One region of the Paenibacillus sp. FSL P2-0136 genome, then DNA from elsewhere that is predicted to be linked to it. Evidence: a T-box and tRNA genes for the amino acid it is inferred to sense, from the RefSeq annotation. Region 1 holds a T-box; the other holds one or more tRNA genes.
What was found. The T-box of region 1 lies ahead of NYE26_RS23600 (valine--tRNA ligase). A T-box ahead of a tRNA ligase gene usually reads a tRNA of that ligase, here a tRNA-Val.
Positions count from the first base shown of each region.

Region 1 (15,611 bases):
CTGGCACGCAGGCATATGGCCCGAATGTATGCGGAAAACAGCATACATTGTGCTGGCGCGCAGGCATATGTCCCGAATGTATGCGGAAAACAGCATACATTTGCTGGCGCGCAGGCATATGTCCCGAATGTATGCGGAAAACAGCATACATTTGCTGGCACGCAGGCATATGTCCCGAATGTATGCGGAAAACAGCATACATTTTGCTGGCGCGCAGGTAAGCCGTTTCCACTTCCCAAGCGTTTTTTATTATGCGGCCTGTATATACGATCTCCGCTTCTGGTTTACAAACCGTTCAGCCGGGGGTAATAGTCACTACCGGCCTACATACATTACACATTCAGGCAGCTATGCGCTGGTACACTACTTCTGGAAGGATGATATATCACATGAAGAGAAAAGTGGCAGCCACTGCGGCCGCACTAAGCTTGACGCTCACAGTCTCGGCCGGTGTCTACGCCGCCAGTAATCTGCAGGAGATCAAGGCGCTCCTGAACAACAAAATCGGGATCGTCGTGAACGGCCAGGCGTACACGCCCAAAGACGGCAACGGCAAAACCCTCGCCCCGATTACCTATAACGGCATCACTTATCTGCCTGTACGCTCCATCGGCGAAGCGCTGAACACTGCTGTTACTTACGATGCTTCAACCAGCCGGGTCATCATCGGTGATGCTGCAGCTCCGGCTGTCTCCTCCGGCGGCTCGTCCACTGGAACACCAGCAGATTCTGTGAAGCGGCCGAAGAGCCTGCCGGCGGATTTCCCGCTTCCGGCGGACGCGAAGATATTTGATCTGATCGAAGGCTCGGCGACCGGTAAGCCGTCCGCAACCTTCAGCTACCGTACGAAGCAGAGCCTGGAGACGCTCGGCAATACGTACAAGGACTATTTTGTGCAAAAAGGAGCTACCTCCAAGTCTGAGGAAGTCTCCGCCTCAGCCTTCTCGATTATTGATGCCGGAAGCACATTCTCTGTTACGCTGGATGGCGCTCCCGGAACGGGCAGCCATCAGGGCTTCAATGTGGTTCAAGTGATCTGGAGCGGGGAGTAGGCATCAATGTACGTCTGCTGCGCGCCCTTTGTGTATATGCTGGTTGACTAGGGATAACACTGAATGTATTATTGAACTAAGTAATAACTAGCATAAAGACTGGGAACGGGAAGAGTAGGCGGTCAGCCCTTCAGAGAGCGGGATTATCATTGGTGTGAATTCCCGCAGGATGCAGCCCCCGAAGTCGCCCCGGAGTTGCCCTTCTGAGCTTGTCTTCATCATGAAGACGGGTTAGGATGCGGCCGGTTGCAGCCGTTACCCTGCATGAGTGTCGCGCTAAGCTTCAGGAACCTGTAAGGGAACTTAAGGCAGTGGTTTATTTTTTATTGGCGCGAAACAAAGGTGGTACCGCGAAAGAATGGCCTTTCGTCCTTTGAGACGAAGGGCCTTTTTGTATTCTCAGAAACCGCTAGCTACTCAATACATTTAACAGTGGAGGGTTCACAATGGCTGATAACAACAATGCGGCAGCAGAGCTGCCGAACCAGCAGGAAGCGGCAGAAGCTACCGCTTCAGCTAATCACAAGCAGAGCGACATGCCGACTACATATGATCCGGGAGCGGCAGAGAAGAAATGGTATGCGTACTGGATGGAGAAGGGCTTCTTCGAAGCCGGCAAGCGGCCGGATGCAGAGCCTTACAGCATCGTGATTCCGCCGCCGAATGTAACAGGAATGCTGCATATCGGACATGCGCTGGATTTCACGCTTCAGGATGTGCTGATCCGCACCAAGCGGATGCAGGGATATGATACCCTGTGGCTGCCGGGTACGGACCATGCAGGGATTGCTACACAGACCAAGGTAGAGCAGAAGCTGCGCCAGCAGGGAATCTCCCGCCATGATCTGGGACGCGAGAAGTTCCTGGAGCAGGTGTGGGCCTGGAAAGACCAGTATGCAGAGACTATTCATGACCAGTGGGCCAAGATGGGCCTGTCCCTCGATTACTCCCGCGAACGCTTTACCTTTGATGATGGAATGAAGAAGGCGGTAAGCAAGGTATTTGTGGAGCTGTACCAGAAGGGCCTGATCTATCGCGGCAAGCGGATTATTAACTGGGACCCGGCTGCCCGTACAGCGCTGTCAGATATCGAGGTTGAATACAAGGAAGTGAACGGGCATCTGTACCATCTGCGTTATCCGCTGAAGGATGGCAGCGGCCATATCACGGTGGCTACCACGCGGCCCGAGACGATGCTGGGCGATACAGCGGTAGCGGTACATCCGGAGGATGAGCGCTATAAGGATCTGATCGGTAAGACGCTGATTCTGCCGATTACCTTACGTGAGATTCCGGTTATTGCCGATGAATACGTAGATAAGGATTTCGGCAGCGGTGCAGTTAAGATTACACCGGCGCATGATCCGAACGACTTCGAGATGGGAGTCCGCCATAACCTTCCGCAGATCAACGTAATGGATGAAGGCGGAGTGATGAATGAGGAAGCGGGCGCTTACCAGGGAATGGACCGCAGCGACTGCCGTAAGGCCATCGTAGCCGACCTGAAGGAGCAAGGCGTGCTGATCTCCATTGAGGATCATGTACACCAGGTTGGGCACAGTGAGCGTTCCGGGGCCGTAGTAGAGCCTTATCTGTCCACCCAGTGGTTCGTCAAAATGCAGCCGCTGGCAGAAGCAGCCATCGCTGCACAGAAGGACGGTGACGGGGTCCATTTCGTGCCGGACCGCTTCGAGAAGACGTACCTGAACTGGATCGAGAATGTCCGCGACTGGTGTATCTCCCGCCAACTGTGGTGGGGCCACCGTATTCCGGCCTGGTACTCTGAATCCACCGGGGAGCTTGTAGTTGCACATGATGAAGAAGAAGCACGCCGCATCAGCGGGCTGTCCGACCTGAAGCAGGATGAGGATGTTCTGGATACCTGGTTCAGCTCGAACCTCTGGCCGTTCGCTACCTTAGGCTGGCCTGATCAGGACAGCAGCGACTATCAGCGTTACTATCCGAACAATGTACTGGTTACCGGCTACGATATCATCTACTTCTGGGTAGCGCGCATGATTTTCTCAGCCATGGAATTCACTGGCCAGAAGCCGTTCTCCGATGTGCTGATGCACGGACTCGTACGCGATGCCGAAGGACGCAAGATGTCCAAGTCTCTGGGCAACGGTATTGATCCGCTGGATGTTATCGAGCAGTACGGCGCTGACGCCATGCGCTATATGATTACTACCGGCAGTACAGCGGGCCAGGATCTGCGGTTCCGTATGGAAAAGGTAGAGCAGGCGCGTAATTTTGCCAACAAGATCTGGAATGCCTCCCGGTTCGCGCTGATGAATCTGGAAGGCGTAGCCTTTGAAGATATTGACATTACAGGTGAGCTTGGCACAGCGGACCGCTGGATTCTGCACCGCCTGAACGAAACTTCCCGCGATATTACGCGTCTAATTGACTCGTACGAGTTCGGCGAGACCGGACGCCTGCTCTACAACTTCATCTGGGATGATCTGTGTGACTGGTATATTGAATTCGCCAAGCTCTCGTTATACGGAGCGGACGCAGCTGCCAAGGCCAAGACTCAGTCTGTTCTGGCTTACGTGCTGGACCGCACACTGCGGCTGATTCACCCGTTCATGCCGTTCATTACGGAGGAGATCTGGCAGCATCTGCCGCATCAGGGCGAATCCATCACCTTGGCCGAGTGGCCGAAGTACGATGCGGCGCTTGAGAATCCGCAGGCAGTATCAGAGATGAACCTGCTGATGGATATTATCCGGGCCGTTCGCGGTATCCGTGCGGAAGTGAATGCGCCAATGAGCAAGAAGGTCGAGCTGATTATCAAGGCCGGCAGCCAGGACACCCTGGACATTATTTCCCGCAACGACAATTACATCGGGCGCTTCTGCAACACCTCTTCCTTCGAAGCAGGCCTTGCGCCGCAGACGCCGGATAAAATGATGTCCGCCGTGGTTACCGGAGCGGAGCTGCTTCTGCCGCTGTCCGGTCTGATTGATATCGATCAGGAGATTATTCGTCTCGAAAAAGAAGTTCAGACCCTGAACAGCGAAGTGGAGCGTGTGGAGAAGAAGCTCAGTAATCAGGGCTTTGTGGCCAAAGCTCCGGTGAAAGTCATCGAAGAGGAACGGGCGAAGCAGGCGGATTATTCCGACAGACGCGAGAAGGTGCTGGCCCGTATTGCAGAACTGAGAGGATAACAGACATGGAAGAGATCACCCGGAGCGGCGCTGCCACTCCCTTAAGTTCTTATACAGAAGCCGTAGACTGGATCAACAGCCTGATTCCTTTTGGAATCCGGCCGGGTCTGGAGCGGATAGAGCTGCTAATGGAGAAGCTCGGACATCCGCACCGGAAGCTTAAGTTCATTCATGTGGCGGGGACCAACGGCAAGGGCTCGACCTGCGCCTTTTTGACCTCGGCCCTTATTCAGAGCGGATATTCGGTGGGGACCTTCACCTCTCCTTATATCACGAAGTTCACGAACCGGTTCCAGTACAACGGGACGGATATTCCTGAGGAGACGCTGCTTGCGCTTGCCAATCAGCTGCGTCCGCTGGTCCAGGAGATTGCGGGCACTGAGCTAGGCTCACCGACCATGTTCGAGGTGGCGACGGCGCTCGCGATTCTCTATTACGGCGAAGTCTGTTATCCCGATGTAGTCGTATGGGAGACGGGGCTTGGGGGAAGGCTGGATGTAACGAATATCGTTACTCCGGTTGTGTCGGTCATTACCAATGTGGGACATGACCATACCGATGTGCTGGGAGATACGCTTACGCTGATTGCCGGCGAGAAAGCCGGGATTATTAAGCCGGGCGTTCCTGTAGTCAGCTGTGTAAGCCAGCCCGAGGCTGTAGCTGTATTGAAGGCCAAGGCGGCGGCTACCCGCTCGACACTCTATTTAGCGGGAGAAGATTTCAGCTATAGTAATGTTGAGCAGAGAGACGGCTGCCAGCACTTTACCTTCAATGGGCCATTCCGCGGGCTTGAGCTGGATATTGCTATGAAAGGCGAGCACCAGCTGGAGAATGCGGCCGGGGCCATGATGACGCTTGAGGTGCTGCGGCAGTATATGGCCTTCATGCTGGAGGACGAGGATGTGCTGGAGGGCTTCCGGGGCACATTCTGGGCCGGAAGACTGGAGGAAGTGAGCGTCTCGCCCAGAATTATTCTGGACGGCGCGCACAATCCGGAAGGGGCTGAGAGCCTTGCGAAGAGCCTTCCGCAGTTCCAGCCTTACGGTAAATTAAATTTGCTCATGGGGATGCTGGCAAATAAGCATCACGAGTCGTATCTCAAGCATATACTGCCTATAGTGGATACGCTCATCCTGACCGAACCGGATTTCCGTAAGAAAATGGACGCGGAAGATCTGCAGGCGATCGCAGAAAGTCTGCGGAGTAAATATGCCAAGGAAAACTTGGAAATCATAGTAGAACGTAATTGGGGCCAAGCGCTGCTGAAGCTGCAGACGATCACAGCGGACGATGACCTTGCAGTTGTGTCCGGAACGCTGTATTTGATTTCTGATGTGCGCAGTACGCTTTTACGGCAACCCGATTCTGAAAAAGGCTGGTGACGAACTGTTGGATACTACTGAACGTGTGCATTTTATAGGGATCGGCGGCTATGGTATGAGCGCGATTGCCCGGGTGATGCTGGAGATGGGATATACAGTTACAGGCTCTGACGTAGCTGCCCAGGAGTTAACGGAGAAATTGATTGCCAAAGGTGCCAAGGTCTTCATCGGGCATACGGCGGAGCAGGTAAAAGGCGCGGATCTGGTCGTCTATTCCACGGCGCTTGCCGCGGATAATGTGGAATGGGTGGAAGCGGAGCGTTTGAAAATTCCGATTCTGCACCGCTCGCAGATGCTGGCCCGGCTGCTGAATGAACGCAAGGGCGTTGCGGTGGCAGGAGCGCACGGCAAGACTACCACCTCTTCCATGATTGCTCTGGTGATGGAAGACTGCGGCGTGGACCCTACCTACATTATCGGCGGGGAGATTATGAATGTCGGCACGAATGCCAAAGCGGGACAAGGGGAATTCGTCGTGGCAGAAGCCGATGAGAGTGACGGCTCGTTCCTGCAATACCATCCTTGGCTGGGAATCGTTACGAACATAGAAGCTGACCATCTGGAGAACTACGGCGGCGACTTCGGCAAGCTGAAGGATGCTTATGTTCAGTTCATGAATCAGCTGCGCGAGGACGGGACAGCTATCGTATGTGCGGATGATGAGAATCTGAAATCCCTGCTGCCTAAGGTAAAAGGTACAGTGATCAGCTATGGGATCGAATCAGAGACGGCTGATTATACAGCGACTGATATTGTTCTCGGCGACCGGCAGGTATCCTATACGATGAACCATGGAACTGAGGTGCTAGGCCGGATTGAGCTCTCTATTCCGGGACAATACAATCTGTATAACTCCATGGCGGCAGTGATTTCTTGTCTGAAATCGGGCATTGCCTTTGAAGCCATTGCGGCTGCGATTGTGAAGTTCCATGGCGCCAAACGGCGCTTCCAGGTGCTGGGCGAGGTTGACGAGATTCTCGTCATTGATGATTATGCGCATCATCCCACAGAGATTCAGGCTACGATCAGCGCCGCCAAGGCAACCGGCAAACGCATTATCGCCGTGTTCCAGCCGCAGCGCTACACGCGTACCTTCTTCCTGCTGGATGCGTTCAGCCGTGCGTTCAGCGAGGCGGACGAAGTGATTATTACCGATATCTACTCCCCTGCGGGTGAGAAGCAGATTGAGGGCGTCACCTCCGCCAAGCTGGTAGAGCTGATCGTACAGAACAGCAACGCCGGTGCGCGGCATCTGCCGACGAAGGAAGCTGTGCTGGCAGATCTGCAGAACCGGATCGCTCCCGGTGATCTGGTCATCACCATGGGTGCAGGCGATATCTGGAAGGTCGGTTATGCGCTGGCAGACAGCCTGAAGAACCGGTAAGATAGCATCGCATTGATTACAGAAACGGCTCTACATTCCTTTAATAGGGAGTGTAGGGCCGTTTTTTGCATACGAAGTTACTATATTCCCCATAGAATCGCAGGATTGAGCGCCAGCTCGGCAGCGGGGAAGGAACTGCGTGGTCAAGCACCCGAACTTGGGTAATAGATCCTAGATGTCCCGGGCAGTCCAGGGCGAATTGATCATTGGAGAGTAGGAGAAGAGGCCATGAAGGAATCGTTGCTATTCATTTCCGCAGAGAATCCATATCCGCAGGATAGCGGGGGCAAGCTGAGAACAGGCAATATTCTGAAGCTTCTGCTCGCCAAATATGAGGTAGAGCTTATCACCTATGCCAATCCCCGGAAGACAGGGATGCCGGAGGGACTTCCGTCACTTACAGTGCATGAAGTAGAGCGTACGGTCAGCTACCGCAGAGCGCTTCTCCGTTCCCTCTATACCTGGCGGAACTGCTCGTATATGAGCCATGTTGATGTGGACATGAAGGCCAAGATTATAGAGCTCTGCAGCCGGAATTCCTACGGTCATGTATTTATTTCGCACAGCCTGCTGGGCTGCTGCATCGACATTGTACAGCGCTGCTTGCCTGACATTGTGATCATTACCGATGCGCATAATTTCGAGAGCGGACTGTCTGCACAGCTGGCAGGCGGTAAAAAGGGGATCGCCAAGGCCTACTATTTCCTTAATGCTATATGGACGCGCAGGGATGAGCTGAAGCTGATGGACAAGACCCATCTGCTGCTGACTACTTCGGAAGAGGATGCTCTGGCCTTCAAGGCACTGGCTCCAAGCCGGTCGCAGAAGGTTCATGTCATTCCCAATTTCATACGCATGGAGGATTACCGGACCAAGACGTTGCTGTCCAAGGAGCAGTGGATTATTCTTCCGGGTAATATGAACTACTTCCCTAATATTAACGCAGCCCTCTACTTCTACCGTGAGGTATATCCTCTGGTTAAGGCGAGGGTACCGGACATTAAGTGGTATATTGTCGGACGGGATGTGCATCCGGAGGTAGCGGCACTGGCCTTGAAGGATTCCTCTATCGTCATCACCGGGTATGTGGACAGTGTGGCGGATTATATACGCAAGGCGCAGGTGGTCGTAGCTCCGCTCCTGGAAGGCAGCGGGACAAGGCTGAAAATTCTGGAAGCCTGGGCGCTGAGGACTCCTGTCGTATCCAGTTCCAAGGGGGCAGAAGGGCTGCTCTATGAGCATTCGCAGAATATTATGATTGCCGATGACCCGGTTTCCTTTGCCGATAGTGTGACACTGCTGCTTCAGGATCATGAAAGAGGAGTAGTGCTTGCGGACCGTGCATACGAGATTCTGCTGGCGAATTATGAGGCGCAAAGTGTCAAGGATAAGCTGCTTCGTCTGGTCTGAAGGGATGTGGAAGGTGAAAAAATTATTTTTCCCCATAAATCGACAACCTTCTCAGGGGGATTGCGTTACTATAGATCTACATCGAAAGTTTCACATTTCTGGGCTGGATGTCATCCGGCCTTTTTTGTTTCGTACATATTCATACACATTTACATAGAACCAAGGAGCTATAGCCATGAGAGAGAGAATGCTGTTCCTTTCTGCCCGTAATCACACACCGGGAGACCGGGAAGGAGACATCAGAACAGAGAATTTCCTTAATATGCTGCTGGAGCGGTTTGATATTGATCTGCTGGAGTATTGCTACCACCGCCGCGAGACGCAGATTCTGCGCAGTCCTGCCCTGACCGTGCATCAGGTGAAGCGGCCTGCGTCCACCCGCAGAAGCCTGCTGTTTCCGCTGAACAGGCTCCGCAAGGATGCCTCGATGATCGGCAATGACAAGTCGCTGCGGGCGGTAATAACCGAGATGTGCAGCCAGCATGCCTACAGCCATGTGTTTGTCTCATATGCCATGCTCGGCAATGGGCTGGATCTGGTCGCCTCGCTGCTTCCCGGGGCTGTTATCGTCACCGACGCCCGCCGTGCCGGTGGCATACGGGTGCAGAGCCGGGCGGCTGGCAAGCGGGGAATAAGTACAGGCTACCGCAAGCTGAATGATGCGCTGATCCGCCGCGAAGAGCGCCGGTTAATGAACAAGACCAGCCTGCTGCTGGCTGCTTCAGAAGATGAGGCGCTGTCCTTTAAGGCGCTATCCTTTGCCGATGCAGGCAAGGTGCATGTTGTTCCGCCGTACATTAATCTGAGTGCCCCCCCTTATGCAGCTGCGGGAGATACTGCCAAGGATAACTCCATCGTTCTGCACTGGAACATGTATTCCACTGACGGCAAGAATGCAGCGCTGCTGTTCTTCAAGAAGGTATATCCGCTGATTCGGGCGGCGGTGCCGGATATCCGCTGCTGCATTATTAGCAGAGAGGTGCACGCAGAGGTCGCAGCTGCCGTCCGGAAGGACTCTTCTATTTTAATTATTAGTGAAGCTATACAGACAGCCGATTATATCCGCAGGGCAAGAGCTGTGGTTGCCTCATGCTGCGAGGACTGCGGCGCTCAAAGCAGCATTCTGGAGGCCTGGGCCCTCCGCACGCCGGTGGTCAGCAGCCTGAAGGGCTCGGAGGAGCTGCTCTGCGAGCCGGGACGGAATATCCTGCTGGCAGGAACGACGGCTGACACTGCGGATCATCTGATCAGGCTGCTGACCACGCCGGAGCTTGGCTCCATTATTGCAGATCAGGCCTACCGGACACTGAGCAGGCATTATGCAGCAGACGGCGTGAAGGCGAAGCTGCTTAGTCTGGTGTAAATATATTAAAATAGCATATCTCTCTCGCATCTTTCATATCTTTCAGTATAGAACTGAAGATCGCGAGGTGAGGGTATTGAATAACGGAAGAATGACATTCCGCTTCGACGGGAACCAGGGAAGACAGCGGACAGAGACGGCAGAGCGCCGGGCAGTGAACGAAACCGGTGTGGTTCTGGAGAATAAGGACACTGACAAGGTGCAGCGCGGGGAAATTAAGCCATCCTCCTATTCCAAGGCTGATGAATATATTGTGGATCTGGAGAAGGTGGAGTTGCCCCGGCCTGTAGAGGCAGCTTACTTGAAGCCCCCGGGCTCCGGCCGCCGGAAACCGAAAGCTCCTGAGGATAACTATGATTTGGGGCTGTATTCTGTTGTCCGTCCTGCTTCTGCAAGGCATCTATGGGAACAGAGTGAAGATTCGGAGGATCAATCCTTCTATGGAGGGGTAGATGAAGAAGGTCTGCATTCAGCAGATGAGTACTACCCGCTGTATGAAGATAACCGTGAATCCGCTACAGACAGTCATGATCCATCCGGAGCTCAAGGGAATAGCTACGGCGGCTCTTATCATACCCGCCGTCCCTCGTATTGGTGGAAGTTCGCACTGTCCATCACTGGAGCGCTGGGAACGGGAATTCTGCTCGGATACGCAGCCCTGTCGTTCATCACAGGAGGGACGGGGGAGACTGCTAAAGCTCCCGGCAATGCAGCGGTTAAGACAGGGATTACTCAAGGGCAGAAGGCGGCAAACAGCGGTAACGCGTCAGACATTACGGGCGTGCCTCCTGAGCAGACGGGAGAAGCGGTGAGCACGCAGATTCCGGTTCAGGTTGCGCCGCAGAGCTATTATCTGCTGCAATATGGCGTCTTCAGTACACCGGCAGGAGCGGAGCAGGCCCGGCAGGAGCTGCTGACCGCCGGCCTTGCCGCAGGTCTTGACCCGGCAGACGGCAACCGTGTATACGCCGGATTGTCTCCTGACCGTGAGCAGGCCAAGCTGCTCAGCAATGGCCTTAAGGGGCAGGGCATCGAGCTGTACGTGAGAGAAGTGGCCCTGCCAGCGGTGAACCAGGTCCGCTATACCGGAACGGCGGCGGCGGTGGACAGCTACTTCAAGCTTAGCAGCCAGCTGTTAAGCGAGCTCAGCAGCTTGTCTGCTTCCCTGCTTGGCGGGGTGGACAGCGGGAACGCTGGCGGAGCGGTAAGCGATCTCCATATGCAGTGGACCCAGGCAGTCAAAACACTGGAGCCGGGCCTCACACCGGAAGGGCAGAGAATCGCTGACGGGCTGGAGAAATCCATGAGCCAGGGGATAGCCGCCCTGAACGAATACAATAAGAATAAGGCGGAGGGGCTGCTCTGGGAGGTGCAGGAGGCCATGATGAGCTTCCTGACCGGCCAGAAAAGCCTGTTGTCCGCCATGAGCTGACAGCTGAGGCCTACTTCACTGCTGACTATAGGCTAAATAAATGATCCCCCGTACCAGGCGTTTGCCCGGCGGGGGATTGCTGTATTTCCAGACGTAATCCTGCGGTGTGATAAGATCCGCAGGCTGCTTACGTGGTAAACATTCCCTGGATGGATTTTGAGTTTGTATTGCACTCCGTTTCACCGTATAATAATTAGGGTGTCAAAAAATGGCGAGGGAAGACTTGAATGAAGAAGAAAAATGTAGGAACACTGCTGTTATTTCTTATTCTGGGCTGGCTGGCCGGAGCCTGGATTGCCAAGCTGCTGGAACCTGTACAAGCTCTGTCTTTTCTTACAGCTTCGACTGTTCTCAAGTGGTCGCCGCAAGCCGATTTAGACATCATAACCTATGACATCACAATCCATTTGAAACTGTGCCTGCTCAGTCTTGCCGGGATTATTACAGCCGTGTGGCTGTACCGCAGGCTGTAGCCTTAGCTGGCAGCATCAAGAAGGGACGTTAGTTACAGTGGAGCATGACAATTCGCGGCATATTATTCTGGCCTCAGGTTCGCCGCGGCGGCGTGAGCTGTTAGCCTCGCTTGGCCTGCCCTTTGAGGTGCTGTCCAGCGATGCTGATGAGAGTACGCCGCCTGAATGGAGCCCTGAAGCTATTGTACGGAATCTGGCGCTGCGTAAGGCAGAAGCTGTGATTCCTGTTGCAGGAGACCGGGATGCCGTTATTATCGGCAGCGATACGATCGTTGTGCTTGACGAAATGGTGCTCGGCAAGCCGGCGGACGAGCAGGACAGCGCCAGAATGCTGGGCATGCTGCAAGGCCGGACGCATCAGGTATACACCGGGGTGGCCTGCATCGGTTCCGCAGAGGGACGTACCCTGGTAGATCATAGGGTAACCTCTGTAACTATGAGAGCAATGAGCGAAGAGGAAATCTCCGCTTACATAGCGACCGGGGAGCCTGCCGACAAAGCCGGCTCTTACGCGATACAAGGACTGGGCGCCACCCTGGTGGAAGAAATTGAAGGCTGCTATTTTAACGTGGTCGGTCTGCCGTTGTCACTGCTGAGCGGTATGTTGTCCGGGTTTGGCATTTCGGTGCTGAACCGGTAAGGGTAGCCGAAGAAAGAAGGTTAGGGATGGAGTCGCAATCATTTATGCTGCGTGACCTCCCCCATGAAGAACGACCACGAGAGCGCATGATGCATTATGGGGCGGAATCATTAAGTCAAGCGGAGCTTCTGGCTATCCTGCTGCGCACAGGTGCGCACCGTGAATCAGCCCTTCTTATCGCCCAGCGGCTCTTGAGCCATGCAGGCGGTCTCCGCGGACTGGCGGATCTGAGCATTGAAGAATTGACAACAATTAACGGCATCGGCCCTGCCAAGGCCGTGCAACTCAAAGCAGGCATAGAGCTGGGAAGACGTATGGCGAATTCCCGGCTTACCGAACCGGTCATTATCCGCAGTCCCCAGGACGCGGCGGAGATTCTGACTGAGCAGCTGCGTTATTTGCAGAAGGAGCATTTTATCTGTCTGTTCCTGAATACGAAGAATCATGTTATTGCGCAGGAAACATTGTCCATGGGTAGCCTTAATGCCTCCATTGTGCATCCCCGCGAGGTGTTCCGGGCAGCCATGAAATGCAGCAGCGCAGCAATTATATGCGCACATAATCATCCGAGCGGTGATCCTACACCAAGCCCTGAAGACATCTCACTGACTTCCAGGCTGATGCAGGCAGGCGAGATTGTCGGCATTGATGTGCTGGATCATCTGGTGATCGGAGACAGCAGCTACGTAAGTTTGAAAGAGAAAGGCTACATGTAATACAATTGTCTAGATTCACATGGAAAAGGAGCATACAAGATGTTAGGTGGTTTTACGAAAGACTTAGGAATTGACTTGGGGACAGCGAATACGCTTGTCTACGTGCGCGGTAAAGGAATTGTTGTCAGAGAGCCGTCCGTGGTTGCTATTAATACCGATACTAAGACGATAGAAGCAGTAGGGGAATCCGCCAAAAAAATGATCGGACGCACACCGGGCAACATCCGTGCCATCCGTCCAATGAAGGACGGGGTCATCGCTGATTTCGATACTACAGCAACTATGATCAAATATTTCATCCGCCAGGCCCAGAAGCAGCGCTCGATGTTCCAGCGCCATCCGAATGTCATGGTGTGTGTGCCCTCCGGAATTACAGCCGTTGAACAGCGTGCGGTAGAGGATGCTACGAAGCAGGCCGGAGCGCGGGAAGCTTACATTATCGAGGAGCCTTTTGCTGCTGCCATCGGTGCAGATCTTCCTGTATGGGAGCCAACCGGAAGTATGGTTGTAGATATCGGCGGCGGAACTACCGAGGTGGCGGTAATCTCACTCGGCGGTATTGTTACCAGCCGTTCTGTACGTGTGGCAGGGGATGATGCAGATGAGTCTATCATCCAATACATCAAGCGCCAGTATAACCTTATGATCGGTGAACGTACCTCCGAGCAGCTCAAGATGGATGTGGGCTCTGCCCTGCCGCTTGAGAAGGCTGAGACGATGGAGATCCGCGGACGCGATCTGGTAACCGGTCTGCCGAAGACGCTGACCATTACCTCCGATGAAATCTGTGAAGCTCTGTCCGATACTGTGAATGCAATTGTTGAAGCCGTGAAGGTTACGCTGGAGAAATGTCCGCCGGAGCTGGCTGCCGATATTATGGACCGCGGCATTGTGCTTACAGGCGGCGGCGCACTTCTGCGCAACCTGGACAAGCTGCTGGCGCGTGAGACCGGAATGCCGGTGATTGTAGCCGAGAATCCGCTGGACTGTGTTGCAATCGGCACAGGCAAGGCGCTGGAGAATATCCACTTATTCAAGAGCCGCAGCAGTTCGGGCCTCCGCTCCAAACGCTAGGATCATGCGGACTGTGAACGTCAACCCCTGAGGTTGGAGAAATACGGTTATTAGAGGGTGCTCGAGATTGTTCAAGCTGTTTAACAATAAACGACTGTTTATATTGCTGATTACACTGGTTACGTTTATCGTTCTGATGGGCTTCAGCCTGGGGCAGAGGAAGACCCTGTCCTGGCCGGAGAACTTCCTCAGAGATACGACCGGATTCGTGCAGAAATTGTTCTACAAGCCCGCTGGATACGTAGCGGGCTTCTTCCAAGATATCGGGACTCTGAATGAGCTGGCCGAAGAGAACAAGCAGCTTAAGATTCTGGCTGCGCAGTATGCCCGGGATAAGGCGCAGTTAAATTTTATTAAAGCTGAGAATGAGCGCTACCAAAAGGATCTTAAATTCACGGAAGCCCAAAAAAACATATATAATTATGAATATCTTATCTCTAATGTGGTCAGTGTAACGACAGAACCGGGCAATAATACACTTGTTATTGATCTAGGTGCAAAAGATGGCATCAGGCTGAATATGTCCGTAACTTCTATTGAGGGGCTTGTAGGAGTTGTAAGCAATGTGAGTAACTTCACCTCTACCGTGAAGCTGATGACGATGATGGATATCAACGACCCCAACTCACAGCCTCCTATAGCAGCAACCGCTGTTAACAAGGAAGGCAAAACCTTTGGAATGATTGAGAGCTATGACCAGCAGACCGGAATGCTGCTGATGAACAAAATCCCCGTAGGCGATCCGATTGCCAAGGATGATATCATTATCTCCTCTGGGATTGGCGGACGTTATCCGCGCGGTATGCCTATCGGCACGGTGGAAGAAGTGAAGATCGGACAGTTCGGATTAACCTCTACAGCGATTATCAAGCCGGCGGCAGAATTCCAGGACTGGAAGGAACTCTTCGTTGTCTATACGGAGGAGCGTGTAGAATAGTGAGGATGCGCAGACCTGTCCTGATACTTTTGTTATTCTTTTTATTTGTTCTGGAAGGCACAGTGCTTCCCTGGCTGATTCCTGACGGCTGGCAGATGCGGATTATTCCTAATCTCGTCTTCATCGTCATTCTGTTCGTAACGGTATACCATCACCGGCATACAGCACTTATTCTGGGCTTGTCGTTCGGAATGCTGCATGATGTGGTCTTCTATGGCCGCATACTGGGTGCTCATTCCTTCGCTATGGGTTTATCTGCGTACCTGATCGGGCTGATATTCCAGATTCCCCGTGCTCCGCTGCCGCTCATGATGACAGTGGTGCTGCTGGGCAGTTTGCTGGAAGACAGTATTCTTTTTGCTATCTATAATGTGTTTAATCTAAGCCAGGAGCCATATAATTGGGCACTCTTGCATCATATGCTGCCTACCATGCTCATTCATTTTGCTGCAGGCCTGCTTCTCTACGTTCCGCTCCGGCGCCAGCTGGAGCTGCTGAAGAAAGAGACTATCGATGAGGAGGCTGCCTAAGCTGCAGCAGCATTTTCTTATCACCCAAAGAAGGAGTTTGCCCGG
Region 1 covers NZ_CP150244.1:5,553,756-5,569,366, reverse strand. The annotation lists gene NYE26_RS23605 (stalk domain-containing protein) at 390-1,052, shown strand; T-box leader at 1,145-1,429, shown strand; gene NYE26_RS23600 (valine--tRNA ligase) at 1,589-4,225, shown strand; gene NYE26_RS23595 (folylpolyglutamate synthase/dihydrofolate synthase family protein) at 4,231-5,607, shown strand; gene murC (UDP-N-acetylmuramate--L-alanine ligase) at 5,615-6,991, shown strand; gene NYE26_RS23585 (glycosyltransferase family 4 protein) at 7,220-8,401, shown strand; gene NYE26_RS23580 (glycosyltransferase) at 8,577-9,764, shown strand; gene NYE26_RS23575 (SPOR domain-containing protein) at 9,841-11,196, shown strand; gene NYE26_RS23570 (DUF4321 domain-containing protein) at 11,424-11,669, shown strand; gene NYE26_RS23565 (Maf family protein) at 11,707-12,309, shown strand; gene radC (DNA repair protein RadC) at 12,336-13,025, shown strand; gene NYE26_RS23555 (rod shape-determining protein) at 13,065-14,099, shown strand; gene mreC (rod shape-determining protein MreC) at 14,167-15,036, shown strand; gene mreD (rod shape-determining protein MreD) at 15,036-15,566, shown strand.

Region 2 (15,611 bases), 2.7 Mb from region 1:
CGGCCGGACTTCAGCGCCTGTAAGACGCCTGTCCGGCCGTTCCCCCTGTTATCTATGCCCGGCTAAAATTGCGGAAGCTGATCCAGATTGTTCGTAGGATCTCCATCTGCATCGCCGCGGATATACATTTCGCCGTCTTTGCCCTTAAATACATTGACCCCTGCGATGCTGCCGGACTGAACCTCCTGAAGTGCCTGCTGATAATCCAGCACGCGTCCGGAGGAGGTCTGGAACCCGGTCAGGTCCCCGTCACCGTTACGTTTGGCGGCAATAAAGCGTTCCCGTTCTTGATTCATCACTTAGGATCGTCTCCTTCGCACTAGAATTAGCCAGCTACCCTGGCCCGATTCTAGCTTGTCCATCGCAGCGAAAGAGTATGTACCCGGCAGATTACAGGGCTTTACTCATTCTTACATGTAGAATCCCGGCATCATAGAAGGGCTCCTTGGAGATCACTTCATAGCCGAGCTTGCGGTAAAAGGGTTCTGCTTGACACTGGGCATCCAGAATGGAAGCCTGCAGACCCAGCTCACGTGCCCGTTCTTCCATAGCCAGCAGCAGAATACGTCCGCATCCCTTAGCGCGGAAGGCCTCCCGAACGGCAATCCGCTGCATCTTGGCAGTGTCCGCTTTATAATAGATCAGCCGGCCGGTTGCAGCCGGCTGCCCGCCCTCCATGAGCAGGAAATGATGCACATGCTCACTGATGGCATCATATTCATCTATTTCCTCTTCTACCGGCACCTTCTGTTCTTCCACAAACACCTTCTTGCGGATCTCCAGCGCCATTTGAAGCTGCTCCTCTGTAGTAACATGTACGATTTCCACTGCCATCTCCCTGGCTCCTCTCTATAGCTCCAATCAATATGGAGCATTATACAGAATTATTAATATCCTGTATAGAGCCTGAGAGCTTCAGGGCAAGGCCGGTGGACAGGGAACCTCCGACCACCTTACTTACGGAGTCTCATAGACCTCCTCGGGAATCGAGCGGTCATACACATCCCGCAGAACCGGCGAGGTCAGGCTATCCCGTGAATTCAGACTCCCGTCCAGTCCGGTCATGTTGTGAACATCCGTATATTCAGGAATCTCCTTGCCTGACGCACATCCGGCGATTCCCAGAAGGAGACATGCTCCAATCCATAAGAGACATACTCTTGCCAACCGCATTGTTGTTAACCTCCTCATCCTTCTCGGCTCTTTACAGCTTTGACGAATCGGGAGGTTCATAAACGAAGATTTACAGATTTACATTGCCCACTACATGGACAAGATACATCATCCCCCCAAGAACTCCGGCAAGGACAAAATACGCGGCCCCATATCTCCAGCGGGTAGCGGCCGGTACTTCATAGTACTTGTCATTGTCATATACCGTGAAGCTGATCTCACAGGTCATCTTCATCTGCAGGCTGGCATCCACATACAGCTGATCGAGCTGCACGACTTTGACTTTTCCGATCAGCGACTGCACCGGCATGGTCGTCGTTCCATAGTAATCCAGGTTATCCCAGCGTACGCCGACAAACTGCTGGCGGTTCAAATCACTGTAGGTGGTGAACGGCAGCTCCCGCTTATGCTCGGGGCCGGGGATCAGATATCCTTGCTCCTGCAGATCCCCGATGGGGATCAGGAAGCTTTTGAGCACAGTATGCATCTGATTCTTCGTCCGCCGGCTGATGTACTTCTTATACATATCATAAGCGAACATTACCCAGATGATGGAGAACAGGATGGATTTCAGATAAATAATTACAGCCAGGCCGCCAACGAGCCCTACCAGCCATAACCAGCGTGTTACCGCCGTGGCAATTCGCCCCCCATCCAGCGGATGGATCGGCAGCAGGTTAATCAAGTTAAGCAAGAACCCGACGTATGCCAGCGAGTATAACAAAGGACTATGATAATAATAAGCCGCTCCGAATACTACAACCGCACCAATACTCCCGAGTATAGGGCCGCCAAAAGCTACATAAGCTTCCTGTCTGGCATCCAGCGGCTGCCGCTTCATCGTAATGAGTGCACCCATAAACGGAATAAACAGAGGCGCGCTCACCGGCAGCCCAATCCGCTTGGCAGCGATCACATGGCCGATCTCATGAACGAACATTAAGGCAACGAAGCCCACCGCGAATTGCCATGGCGAGATCAGGGCATAAGCCCAGATGGATACCATCATGGAGATCAGCGGACCTGCGATTTTCCCGAGCTTGAGCAGAGAGATAATGGCTTTTCCCTTGAGCAGCAGCAGTACCGCCCCGCTTCCCAGCCACCCCCATGCCCCCGAGCTTTTTTTCTCCTGTTTGTTTTCCTGCAATAGTCTCAATCTCCTTTTGATCACTGTGTCGCTTCAATTCCAGGCCAGGATCAGGCACTCCTCTGCTTCCCGTTAGCCCTTACTCTCTACTGTCGCACAGGAGTGCAGTGGATTGCAAATAGACTTACGGTGTTGACAAATCTCCCGGCCTGCGTATATGATATCCAGTAATTAGGATAACCACAATAGCTGCGAAGAGAAAGAGTACCCTGGCAATTCTTCCACAGAGAGCTCCGGATGCTGAAAAGGAGCAAAGAAAACCCTCGGGAATATGGTCTCAGAACTGCGCATCGAAGCCCGCATCGCCGGGACGTAGGCTGCGCCGGAACCCGCATCCGTTACCATGCTAGGGTATACCCGCTTTATTCTGCGGACGTACCTGAAGAGGTGGATGCTGCGAGGCATTGATGAATTTGGGTGGTAACACGTGAGCACAGGCTCTCGTCCCTTTAGGGGATGAGTGCCTTTTTTGCGTTCACATCATTTGAGGAGGAGAGAAATATGACTAACATTTTTATTGGAGGGGCTTGGCCTTATGCCAATGGCTCCCTGCATCTGGGCAGACTCGCCAGCATTCTTCCGGGAGATATTCTGGCCCGCTACCACCGTGCCAAAGGCGACGCTGTGCTCTATGTATCCGGCAGTGACTGTCACGGTACCCCCGTTGCTGTACAGGCGGCGCAGGAGGGTGTAGCCCCGGGTGAATTCGCCAGCCGGTATCATGAGGAGTTCGCCGCTTGCTTCCGCGCCTTGGGCTTCACTTATGACTTGTATACCCGGACCGATCAGGCACATCACCACAATACGGTGCAGGAGCTGTTCCTTAAGCTGCTGGATCACGGGTATCTGTACCAGAAATCGAGTCTCCAGTGTTATTGTGAGCAGGACCAGCGCTTCTTGCCGGACCGTTATGTTCATGGCCTCTGCCCGGTATGCGGACAGCAGGCCCGGGGAGACCAATGCGATTACTGTTCAACGATTCTCGATCCGGTGGATCTGCTGGAGCGCACATGCGCCCTCTGCGGCTCTACGCCTGTGCTGCGCTCTACTCAGCATTACTATCTGTCGCTGTCCAGCTTCCAGCAAGCACTCACAGAATATGCTGATTCCGCGCAGGGCTGGAGAGACAATGCCGTCCGTCTAACCCGCAGATATCTGCAGGAAGGCCTGCAGGACCGCGCAGCAACACGCGATCTGGACTGGGGCGTGGATGTCCCCACCCCAGGCTTCGCAGACAAAAAAATCTATGTCTGGATCGAAGCGGTCAGCGGTTATCTGTCGGCCAGCAAGCAATGGGCCGCCGAGACGGGGGGCCGCTGGGAGGATTTCTGGTCTGTAGCGTCCGCACAAGATAACGATGGGCAGCCGCCTATAACCGCTTACTATGTGCACGGGAAGGACAATATTCCTTTTCACAGCCTGATCTGGCCTGCTATCCTGCTTGGAGCTGAGGAACTGCATCTGCCGGACCGGATCTTCTCTTCTGAATATCTGACCCTGGAAGGGCAGAAATTCTCCACCAGCCGCAACTGGGCGGTCTGGGTGCCTGATATTCTCAGCCGGTATGACCCGGACTCGGTCCGTTATTTCCTGACTGCGAACGGTCCCGAGAAGCGGGATGCCGACTTCTCCTGGAGAGAGTTCATCTATAGCCATAACAGCGAGCTGCTGGGCGCGTTCGGCAATTTCGTCAACCGCAGTCTCGTATTCGTAAATAAGTTCTGGAACGGCAGCGTTCCAGATGGAGTCTTGGATGAAGGATGGGTTAGCAGTCTGGACCAGCTGTATAAGGAAGCAGGAAGGCTGACCCAAGCCGGACACTTCAAGGAAGCCCTGGAATTCATCTTCTCGCATATCCGCCAGGCCAATAAGTATTTCGATCAGCAGCAGCCGTGGCTCCAGATCAAGCATGATCCTGCGGCCGGGGCTAATACGCTGTACACTTGTGTTCAGATTATTGCCAACCTCTCTAATCTGCTGAACCCGTTCATCCCTTTCTCCTGCGAGAAGATTAGAGGCTTCCTGTCCATAGAACAGCCCGTATGGCACCCGGTATCCGTCCTGGCAGAGCAGCCTATATTGGAGCTTGAATTACTGTTTGAGCGGATAGATGTAGAGCGCATAGAGGAGGAAATAGAGCGGATGAAAGACAAAAGCGTCCTGCCTCTCATACCGCTCACGAAAGCAAGCGGCGAAGGCAAGGACGCTCCGGGGTCTTAATATTGATGAATACACAGCGGCTGTCCGCTCTCTGTGATAACTTAGTTCTGGCCGGGGTAACGTGCTCCGGCTGCAATACCTTGCGGGGATATCCGCTCAATCCGGGCGAGATCCTCTGCCGTCAATGTAACCTCAATCGCTCCGAGGTTCTCTTGTAACCGCTCCAGCCGCTTCGTGCCGGGAATCGGTACAATTTGATCTCCTTGTGCTAGAAGCCAGGCCAGGGCTAGCTGTGCCGGGGCGTAGCCTTTCTCGGCCGCCATCTGCCCGATCAGCGAGACGACCTCCAGGTTCCGGGTGAAGTTCTCTCCCTGGAACCGAGGGTAATGGCGGCGGTAATCATCCTCCGGCAGATCATCGAAGCTCTTGATCTGTCCAGTCAGAAAACCGCGGCCCAGCGGGCTATAAGGAACGAAGCCGATGCCCAGCTCCTTGACCAGCGGCAGAATCTCATCCTCCACCTCCCGGCTCCAGAGCGAATACTCTGTCTGCAGGGCGGTCAATGGATGCACCGCATGTGCCCGGCGGATCAGTTCAGGCGAAGCCTCGGATAAGCCGATATAACGGATCTTCCCTTCCTTGACGAGGTCAGCCAGGGTACCGGCGGTTTCCTCAATAGGCGTGTTCGGATCGGGACGGTGCTGATAGTACAGATCGATATAATCTGTGCCGAGATGATAGAGGCTGGCATCTACGGATTTTTTGATATAGGCCGGGTCTCCCTTGGGTCCCTGAGTATGCGTAATGCCGAATTTGGTCGCAATCACAGCCTGATCTCTCCGGCCCTTAAGCGCCCGTCCGAGAAGCCGTTCATTGCCGCCGAAGCGCTGCTGCTCGAAAGCTCCGTAGATATCCGCTGTGTCCAGCAGGGTTACGCCCAGGTCAAGCGCGCCATGAATGGTTCGTACAGACTCTTCATTATCTGGCATCATCATCGTTCCGAGTCCCAAAGCCGATACGATCAGCCCTTCGTTCCCAAGTGTTCTTGTGTGCATATGGTTGCCTCCTCTTGTCCCTGTAATAGATCTTATGAACATGACCTTATTCTAACCGTCCTGCCGTGGAGCAGCCACAGTACGTTCATGCTAGTAAGATCATTACCAGGGAGCAGCAACAGACCTGTAAAAATGCGCCTTCAGATGATTCTCTACTACGTTATGACAGGGGTATAGATACAAATATGCAGACCCGGGTGATCCGCCAGATTGGCCATCGAATTGATATCGTAGACTACAGGCTGGCTCGTGCCAAGACTCTCTATGACCACACGGTTGACCTTCTTGCCTTGAATATTGTGCTGCTTCCACATCTCAGCGAAATCCGCACTGTCCTCCAGGAGCTGATCGACCATCTCCTTGTACCAAGGATCGTGCAGGTTCATGTCATAATAGGTTCTGTACACCCCTACTGAATAGATTGCGAACTCCTCCCAGTTCCGCATCCGGCGGCGCAGCTCCAGATCCAGGAACAGAAGACGCATCATAATGCGCTCTGAAGCAGGCAGACCTCCGAAATCACTAAGCACTTCACTCGCTTTATCATTCCAGGCCAGTAACTCAGACCGCTCATTCGTAATAAAAGACGGATAAGTCAATTGGCGGATAATATTCCGCCACTGCGGATTCAGCTCCGGACTGGCTGTATCTATAGAAGCAAGTGTATCCGGCAAGCCCGGATTCCATAGCTCAAACAGATGCTTACGCTCATCTGCCGACAACCGCAGCGCCTGACTGAGACTCTCCATGACCTCTCTGGAGGCGGTAACCTCCCTGCCCTGCTCCAGCCAAGTATAATAGGTGCTGCTGAGACCAGCCAGAACCGCAACCTCCTCCCGACGCAGCCCCGGTGTTCTGCGCTGACTGTTCGTTTCCTTGATCCCTACAGCTTCAGGCTGCAGACGTTCCCGGCGTGATCTCAGGTAGTCGCCAAGACGCCTAAACCTCGTAATCTCGTAACTCATGAGCTGGGCCTCCTTTCGGCATTACTTTAAATTTTACAATCATGATAGAATTCCACCTTTTATGTTGGTTAAGTAACTTCCAGACAAGCGCCAATATTGTAATTTAATAAAGGTGGGGTGTCGTGGGTTTTTGTCATTGTGGTGGTGTGGGAGAGTTATGATTAAAGGTATCATTTGTATCATAGTAAAAAATATCTTGCCATTCCCTTACGTCCTGTGTTATTATAAATTTCGTTGCAGGACGGTAGCTCAGCGGGAGAGCACTATCTTGACAGGGTAGGGGTCATGGGTTCGAACCCCATCCGTCCTATATATGGAGAGTTTTAAAGAAACGAAGCCGATCATAAGATCGGCTTCGTTTTTCGTTGTTATCATTGCAACAGTTTTAAATTTTTAATTCCATTGCTCCATTGCCAAGAGCTTTCTAGAAGTTTCTCTTTTTCTCATCGGTTCATTCATGGTCAGTGTCTACCCATTAGTGATTTCAAGCTTAAAACTTCTTGCTCTGAGAGGCCAGAGGCTCTAACAATAATGGAAGTTTCCACTCCAAGAGCAAGAAGTTCACGCACCATTGCCTCTGCCTTTTTTCGTTCACCCTCTACTCGCCCTTCTGCTCGTCCCTCAGCTCGCCCCTCAGCCTTAGCCCCATTCATCCGTGATGCCTCATCACGCAAATACTTCATCCGGGCTTCATACTCCATCCTTGTAGCGGCATCCTGACTCAGGAACTCGAGCGTATCCATTGCTTTTTTCAACATCGGTTCATTCATGGTTAGCACCTCCCAATTTGGTTGTTCAACACCCTTTAGGAATAATAACCAGTTAATCAGACCACCAGTTAATGGAACGGCCTGCTCCTCAAGCTTTGTTAATTCCATCACATGAATCTCAAGATCATTGTTAAGAGATATCCCGGTATGATCTTCCCGAAGATGAAACACATTATGATGACGGTCATTCGGCAGACAGGAGTAGTTCAGTATATTGATCGTCACACACTTCTTCAAACACTGATTATATCATGGCAGAACTACTCGTTGTAGACAAGGCCAGCTTTTTGGGCTCCATATACTGCTATTCTGTCCCCTAAGCGCTATGAAACATACAAGAACATGTTTTATCTTTCAGCCCCCCCTCTACCTTAATGTTATCGCCATTCGCTTATCCACCAATACAACGGCGTCTGCTTCACCCTTACCGTTGAACATGGCTGAAATTACATATATTTTCGTGTCATCTTCCGCTTTCGCCACCCACTCTTTCTCCTGCAAATATCGCTTGTTGGTGGCATCGTAAGCATAATCCAGGTTGCGCTCCATCTCCTTCAGATATTGATCGCCATAGATTTGTTTGAAGTCATCCTTAGACATGCCAATTTTAAAACCGCCAGTGGTTTCATATGTATCTTTCGATTCCTCTGCCAGAGTAATCCCTGCCACTTTATCCTCCCGGTACATAATCCTCACGCCAGAGCTATACATGACTGAATTCGCAATATCCTTATCCTCCCCCTTGCCCAATACCTCTTCCACTTCTGCACGGCTCATTCCATACTCAACAACGGCTTTATGATCGTTCACCTTTTGAATGGCTAAGTCTTTGGTGGTTACCCCGTCCTTTGAATCCGCACATGCCGTCAATACGAACAAGAACAACATTACCAGTACCGTTTTTCTCATAATACCCTCCAGATCCTTTTATCTAAAGTTTACCTTGTTAGGAGGAATACGAAACAGTAGCATCCCTGACAGGACTGACCGTAAGCCTCTTTTTTGCATGGTTGCTGACAGATATTTATCAAAACCTGAGATCGCCACCAAGCAAAGCACCCTTCTTTATGAAGATTTGTTGAAACGGTCCTGAATCGATCTTAACTTCCTCCCTTGCATTCTATATAATAGAGGTAGCTTACACACGGAAAGGACTGAACTATGCGCAGATATCAATAGTTGCACCTCACCAATACCATATATATTTAATGGAGGTAACTTATTGATGATTACAGAATTACAAACCGAGAGATTAGTATTAAGACAAATGCGCACCGCCGATTCAGCCAGCCTGTTCCCGATCTGGTCCGATCCTGAAGTCACCCGGTTCATGAATATCAGCAGCTTCACGGATGAGAGTCAGGCCGTGGAAATGATTGAGCTGCTGGGTAAGTTAGCCACCGAGAATCAGGCGATCCGCTATTCCATCACGGAAGCAGAATCCGGCCGGATTATCGGCTCCTGTGGTTTCAATGCGCTGGACTATGACAATGCCAAGACAGAGATCGGTTATGACCTTAGCCGCGAGTGCTGGGGAAAAGGATATGTGCCTGAAGCCCTTCGCGCACTAATAGATTATGCGTTTGATACACTGGGCTTCAATAGAATAGAAGCAAAGGCCCAGCCTGCTAATATCAATTCTATTAAGGTACTGCAGAAATTAAACTTTTCGCTGGAAGGAACACTGAGGCAGAGTGAGCGGTCCAAAGGAAGCTTCATTGATCTGTGTATGTATTCCAGATTAGCTGCAGATTAAGCTAACCTGAACAAGGGCTGACCCAAGCGCTACAGAATGAACTGCGCAGGGTCAGCCTAATTTTATATACCATAAAAAACAAAGCTACCACTGGGGCAGCTCCACTAATTGAATATCCGATGCGGATGTCTTTACGTATTTGAGAATTTCTTTATAGCCCTTCTCTGACAGAAAACACTTTTGCTCGACTCCTCTGTGGTCTTCCCCAAAATAAGCAATATGAAACGTCTTATCCAGCTGGATAATGTTAGAAACCTGAATTAACGTGTTTCTATCTGCTAGAACGAAATTATATCCTGAACTGGCCAGGGTATTAAGCCAATATTTCAGCGTACCTACTGTATAAAAGGTCTGATCGTACGTATGGACAATGATCCGATAGATAGTCCGTTCAAATTCCATAAAAGTTATTTTTTCAATATCGAGTGAGAATACACCAGTGTTTCCCTCTGTGTCTCTAGTAACAGATATCGTGCTCAAAGGGATCAACTCCAATGTTATTTAAGTAACTCTTCAGGAACCTCCGGTTGATTAATGTATAATACACTTGCTGTAACCAACACGATAAGGGCAGCCAAGGCGGACAAACCAGAAGCAAGCTTATACACTACTTTGCGCTGCAAAGCTCTCATTGTCAGATGTTCACCTCCCTTCTAGCTATAATCAGACTGATGGATTGTGCCAAAAAGCTGGCTGCGATAACAGATGAGCCTATAACGATATTGGCAGCTACCAGCAGTAACGCCAAGATTCTCAGCTTAGGCCAGTGCCGCCTCGGAATCCGGGTCTGTCGTTCAATCCCAATGGGCGCCAGCCAGAAAACTATTAACAGACTCGCTGCATTCAATAACATAACGTAGAAGGAGCTAAGCTCCACGAAGGACAGTACTGTGAACAAGCTTACCGTAAACAAGACACAGGCTATACCAGATTTTAGATGGACCCCGCCCGACACCTGACGTAATACGGCAAAGGAGATCAGAATCTGCAGAGCTTCACTTGTCCTGCCCGTCAACAGGGATACTACCAGCGTCAGCCCAATAATAAACACCACATTAAGCACTACGCTAATAGCAAATTTCAGGACAGCGTAGGATGCCGGGTGCTCAGGTACGATATTTTTAATCGTAAATGCCAGCTTGCCGGACATGAATTCAAGCATCTTCCCGCTCCCTCCGGGTGGAATAATATAGAAGGAATACAGTCATCACCAGGAAAATCAAGGCATTTAGCAGAATATCATTATAGTAGAGTAGCACTGAAATCCCTATTACGAAGCCGAAAATCAGCAGAGACAGCAGAATATCCTCTATCTTAAAGCGGAGTTTATCCAGATCGAATGTGAAGCCCTTGCCTTTGCGGTACAGAAACCCGAAGACACCAAACACCATGGCCGCAGTCGCCACCTGTAGAAAATATCCGTTCGCGGTACTACCAATATTCGATATAGATCCGAACATGAGCAGGGTGAGCAGCGTCTGAATCCCGGCAAAAATAGCAAATCCTGATATTGTTGCGATGATGGATAGAATGAGCGGCATCCTCACCACCGCAGCGAAGAAGAAGATAAAAATCAAGATTAAAACAAGTGGTGCAACATTCGACATACCCAGTTCATTGCGTAACAGATAGCTTTGCAGATTGTTCAGCAAGATGACAAATAAAGCCTGCCAGATGTACCATCTCCACTTGAATCTATAGAGAGACATAATCAGATAATAGAGCGCAAGCGTCTCTATCGTTGAGAAAAACATAAAGCCTACAGGTTCCCACGACAAACCATAACACCGCCTGACTAATTTTCGTTCACAAGATTAATTATATATCCCCGCCGCACCTGACGTATACTACTTAATTACAAAATTCGACACTTTTTATCAAATCAAAAAAACATCCGTTGGCCGCTCTGAATCGAGCCTCAACGGATGTTCCTCTGTGTACAGCAGCTTGGCTGTCCGTACTAAATTTCAGACCAAATGACGTTAACCTCCACGGTTCCCTCCTGAGACGCAAGCGGACCGCCAATGATTGACCAGCTCTGCTTATCGTCCTTGGTCTTGCCTTGAATGATCAGGTTCTTGGGATCGATAGTCTTCACGGACTGATCGCCCAGCTTGGAAGCCAGATAATCATCATAGAGCTTCGTTACCGATTCCATACTATCCGTTGTTCTAAAAATCAGCAATGCCGTCTTCTTGCCCTCATTCTCCTCCGCATTCGAAAGAATGGTCTCCGTTACATTCTCCGGCATCGGGAAGTCCTCCGGCAGATATTTTGGCAGGTCCGCAGATCCGGCAGCCGTCTCGTTACTTCCGGCCGTCGCCTCAGGGGTCTGCTCCGGCTCTGTCGTTGGTGCTGGAGTCTGTTCGGCCTCTGTTGTCGGCGCTGGAGTCTGCACAGTCTCTGTTGCCGGTGCAGTGGTCTGCATCGATTCGGTGGACGGCTTATCCTCAGCATTACCGCAGGCACTGAGGGCCAAGAGGGACAACGTCAAGGATAAGGACATTATTAGCTTTTTGGTGTACATCTTCTCACTCCTCGTCAATTCATTGAAAGTTACATGGCCAGTTAGATTCACAGGCTTACCGGATAGTACCCATTTTCTTTTTCCTCAAAACAACGAATAGACAAAAAGAAGCCCGGAAACCAAGGCTCCCGGGTCATTCGTGAATGATGTATAAGTTCAGAATTTATTTATAATACGATGTCGTAAGCGGAACGAAGACCGAGGTTCCATCCTTCACATCTCCGTTGACATACAGGCTGCTTACTCCGGCAATATCCACTTCGATGGTAGTAAGCCCGCTGGCAGGGTCAATGGTCTGCTTCTTCAACACAGTATTGGTGTCGCTGTCTTGTACCGCGAAGTCTTTAATCTCTCCGCCGATCGCGGCTACCTGGAGATAAAGCTTCTGATATTTTTTGTTCGGGTGGAGCATGAATGAAGTGCCTCGGTCACCACTGGCGTTATCGAAGAAGACATCCTTGTAATCCTTGTCCTTGAAGACCGTCTTGCCCGGATCTTTGGTGTGATACATGTCGTCAAAACCTGTAGCGATTGGTACGCCCGCTGTCTGCTCCCCCAGAGATATGGTGTTGGTTGCAGCATCGAACTTAACGGTAACTCCCAGCAGATCGGATACGGAACGGACCGGCAGATACGTTGTGTCCTTATAGGAAATTGGGGCAACCACCGCACCGCTGCCATTCTTAAGCTGTACGGGCTGGCCGTTCATCTTGAATTTGATGCTTGGATTGAGATATGCCTTGATCTCCTGCAGGTTGGCTCCGGCGTACACACCTGTGCCCATTCCTCCAAGTACGGCAAATGCAGTCAGTGCAGCAGTCATCTTCTTCTTCATTCGATCATACTCCTCTCCATTTATAACAAATTTGAATATTCCTTATTGGGAGTATAATAAATCCTGCCATCAGATGCAATCATTCAGAACTCATCTCTCCGGTGAGCCGCTTCGTAACGTTCGCGTATCTCCAGATTTTTGGAGTGATTGTACAAATCCAGCGCAATGATTCCCCTGCGGGCAAGCTTCACCACCAGCACAAATAAATATATCCCCATTCCCAGACAACTCAACCAGAGTAAAAGAGCAAAAATACTGAACCCTCCAGCGAGCAAGGACCCAAAACCTGTCATATACACAGCTTACATCCCCCATTCAAAATGATATAAGATCTATATCCTAATCATAACAAGTTTGGCACGTTTGTGTAAGGAATGCAAAGTTCTATTAAATTTCACTGTAGAAATAATCCAATTTTGCTATACTGGCTAAGTATGATTAAACATTTGGGGGAAATTACTGATGTACGAAAAATTATCCAAAATGACTTTAGCTTTTGCTCTTTTAGCTTCACCTGTGATATTGAGCGGATGTGGCGGGTCTGCTGAGATTACTCAAGCCGAAACGGCGACTCCTTCTGCTGCTCCGACTGCTTCTCCTACTCCAGCGCCAGAGCTGAAGAACTTCTCAGTGAAAGATAAGACGCAGGAATACCTAGAGAACTTCGGTACTAATTCATGGAATATTGAGTCGTCCAAAGAAATTGCCAATAACATCCGGATTAAGGCCCGGGAGGATAAAGAGAATACCTTCACTTACCTGGAGATTGCTGACTCTATTGAGAAAAATGATGTGCAAAATGTAAAGAAGCTTTTCACAAAAATTGGTGGAGTTCTACCTGCTTCCGTTGCCAGCCGCTACCCGGATCCCACACCTACACCCGATGAAACGGATGTACCCTCTGGCGGAGATACGGATATGACCTACCTAGAAGCAGATCAGGAGTTTGGATCGAGAGGACTTAATTTAGCGAAAAGCTATCTGGAAAAGGAGATTACCCAAGAAATTAAAGATGATATTTCAGCATATTTTCTCAGTAGCGTGGATTTTATAATTAAGGAAAATCAAAGCAAATACAAGGAAATGGCTAATGCCATTCAAAAGGATGACAAGGCAACTGTTGAAAAGCTATACGCTGAGCTGCTGCCGTTATACCAAGGGATACCTAGTTCAGCCACATCTGCAGCCGCTACGCCAGCGCCAGCAAAGGACGAAGTCATACATCTCAAAGGGAAAAAGGACCAGGCTACAGAGTTCTTCTATTTGAACAGCGGGATCGCCATAATTGAGGCAACAGACAACGGGGATTCTAACTTTGTGATCTATATGTACGATGAAACAGGAGATACCAAAAAAATGCTCGTGAATGAAATTGGGCCTTACAAAGGAAAATCTTTAGCCGTGATTCCTGACGGCGGGAAATATATGCTGAAGGTGGAGTCGGATGGCTCGTGGAAAGCAGATATTAAGCAGAGCATCCCTGAGAACGTCAAGAGCGCTCCGGTTAAATTATCCGGTAAGGGGAACGATGTTGTGTTTGCAAGGCTGCAAAGCAAGCTGACCCGGTTCACATCTAAGCACACGGGTGAATCCAATTTTGCTGTCAAAGTGAATGATAGCCTCTTGCTGGTTAATGAAATTGGGAACTACTCCGGCTCCACAGCGGAAAAAATCGAATCCGACGGAATTTATGTCTTTTCCGTGGAAGCAGACGGACAATGGAGCATTGATATCGAATAAGCTTCCGCAGGTTACCTGCACCCAAAAACGATTGCCACTTTTTAAAGGAGGGCAATCGTTTTGTTCGTTTACAGGCTTAGGTTACTCCGATAGTGCAAATCAAACTTCACCCGGGAATGGGCAGCGTTTGGAAGATAGTTGTATTTTGTACAGCTAAATGACGGCGAATTGGCTGGCGCGCAGGGATAGTTGTATTCTGTACAGCTAAATTTGAGGAAAACGCTCTTTCCCGCCATGAGAGTAACTTATAAGTGTACAGAGTGCAACTAAAGCTCTCCCTGCGCAATATTTGCCCATTTTAGTTGTACAAATTACATTTAGAGCCTAAATCGCAGGGAGAGTGATGTTCTTGCCTCGTTGCTGATTTGTTGCTGAACCGCCGCTGATTCCTCGCAGACTAGTTACCCGCAGATTTGCCCTCCCCCTGCCCGCCTGCCCGCGTAAGTGCCTACGCCTTCACTCTCATCTCACCGTCCTGCTCCTCCAGCTCCACAAACACCGGCCGTTCATCAGGCGTCTGATTCGGCGTGTGGATGGCCAGCATCAGCTGACCGCTGAAGGTGCGGAAGACCATGGCGTGACCGCCGTCCTGCTGGTAGAGCGCTTGCTCCTGATGAAGCCAGGGTCCGGTTATCTCTCCGCTCCCGGAACGGGCGATACCCAGCGCGTAGGTATTATTAATGAAGCTGGCCCACAGCAGATACAAGGTGCCGTCCGCTGAGCGGAACAGGAACGGCCCGTCCGTGACATAATTAAGCTGATTCGCATAACGCTTGGATTCAAACGGAGTGGTCCACGGGGCTTCGGATGCCCGGAACAGAACAACAGGTTCCCCAGCGGCACTCCGCAGGTCCTCTGTTAGCCGCATGGCGCAGACCTCGCCGTCCCCGGTCTGCTGCCACTCATGGCAGAAGACCATCCACGGCTGGCCCTGCCGGTCCACATACAGCGTTCCGTCGAGTGAACTCCACTCCTGCGGAGTCACCGGCCCCTCACTATGCGGGATGAACGGACCCAGCGGATGCAGCGATATCAGAACGGCGGTGCCCAGCAGATCATTGTCCTTGCGCCGGAAGGTGGCGAACATGATGTAATTGCCGCCATAACCATAGACCTCCGGTGCCCAGAAATTCCGCTCCGCATAGAAATCCGGCTCCGGCCGGAAGACCGGGAACGGGCCATCCCAGTGCTCCAGATCTGTGCCGGTGTAGGCGTTGAACCCCGTGCCCGTGCCCCAGATATTGCTGTCGGTGCTGCCATATAAATAGTAGGTGCCCGCCTCTTGCCCCTCTCCGGCCAGCGGAAGCACATACGGATCTCTGATTTGCAGCTCGCTATTCGCTGTCGTTCTCATCGGGTGGTTCATTTAGACCCTCTCCTCACTTCGCTCTTATACTCTCCCTGATCTACCTGTATTCCGGCAGTACCACTCCAATATCGCTGACGCTCACGAAACCGCCGTCCGCATATTCAAGTTGCTCGT
Region 2 covers NZ_CP150244.1:2,815,339-2,830,949, reverse strand. The annotation lists gene NYE26_RS11685 (DUF3892 domain-containing protein) at 63-299, opposite strand; gene NYE26_RS11680 (GNAT family N-acetyltransferase) at 391-834, opposite strand; gene NYE26_RS11675 (hypothetical protein) at 958-1,173, opposite strand; gene NYE26_RS11670 (site-2 protease family protein) at 1,244-2,320, opposite strand; gene metG (methionine--tRNA ligase) at 2,822-4,540, shown strand; gene NYE26_RS11660 (aldo/keto reductase) at 4,582-5,535, opposite strand; gene NYE26_RS11655 (helix-turn-helix transcriptional regulator) at 5,691-6,500, opposite strand; tRNA gene NYE26_RS11650 (tRNA-Val) at 6,739-6,810, shown strand; partial or broken gene NYE26_RS11645 (Rpn family recombination-promoting nuclease/putative transposase) at 6,962-7,513, opposite strand; gene NYE26_RS11640 (hypothetical protein) at 7,637-8,179, opposite strand; gene NYE26_RS11635 (GNAT family protein) at 8,496-9,026, shown strand; gene NYE26_RS11630 (LytTR family transcriptional regulator DNA-binding domain-containing protein) at 9,111-9,506, opposite strand; gene NYE26_RS11625 (accessory gene regulator B family protein) at 9,661-10,188, opposite strand; gene NYE26_RS11620 (hypothetical protein) at 10,181-10,804, opposite strand; gene NYE26_RS11615 (hypothetical protein) at 10,987-11,553, opposite strand; gene NYE26_RS11610 (stalk domain-containing protein) at 11,717-12,388, opposite strand; gene NYE26_RS11605 (hypothetical protein) at 12,472-12,606, opposite strand; gene NYE26_RS11600 (hypothetical protein) at 12,851-14,128, shown strand; gene NYE26_RS11595 (glycoside hydrolase family 43 protein) at 14,577-15,494, opposite strand; gene NYE26_RS11590 (hypothetical protein) at 15,535-15,611, opposite strand, start outside.
Region 2: it encodes a tRNA-Val, which carries the amino acid that the T-box ahead of NYE26_RS23600 (valine--tRNA ligase) is inferred to sense. The anticodon was not compared.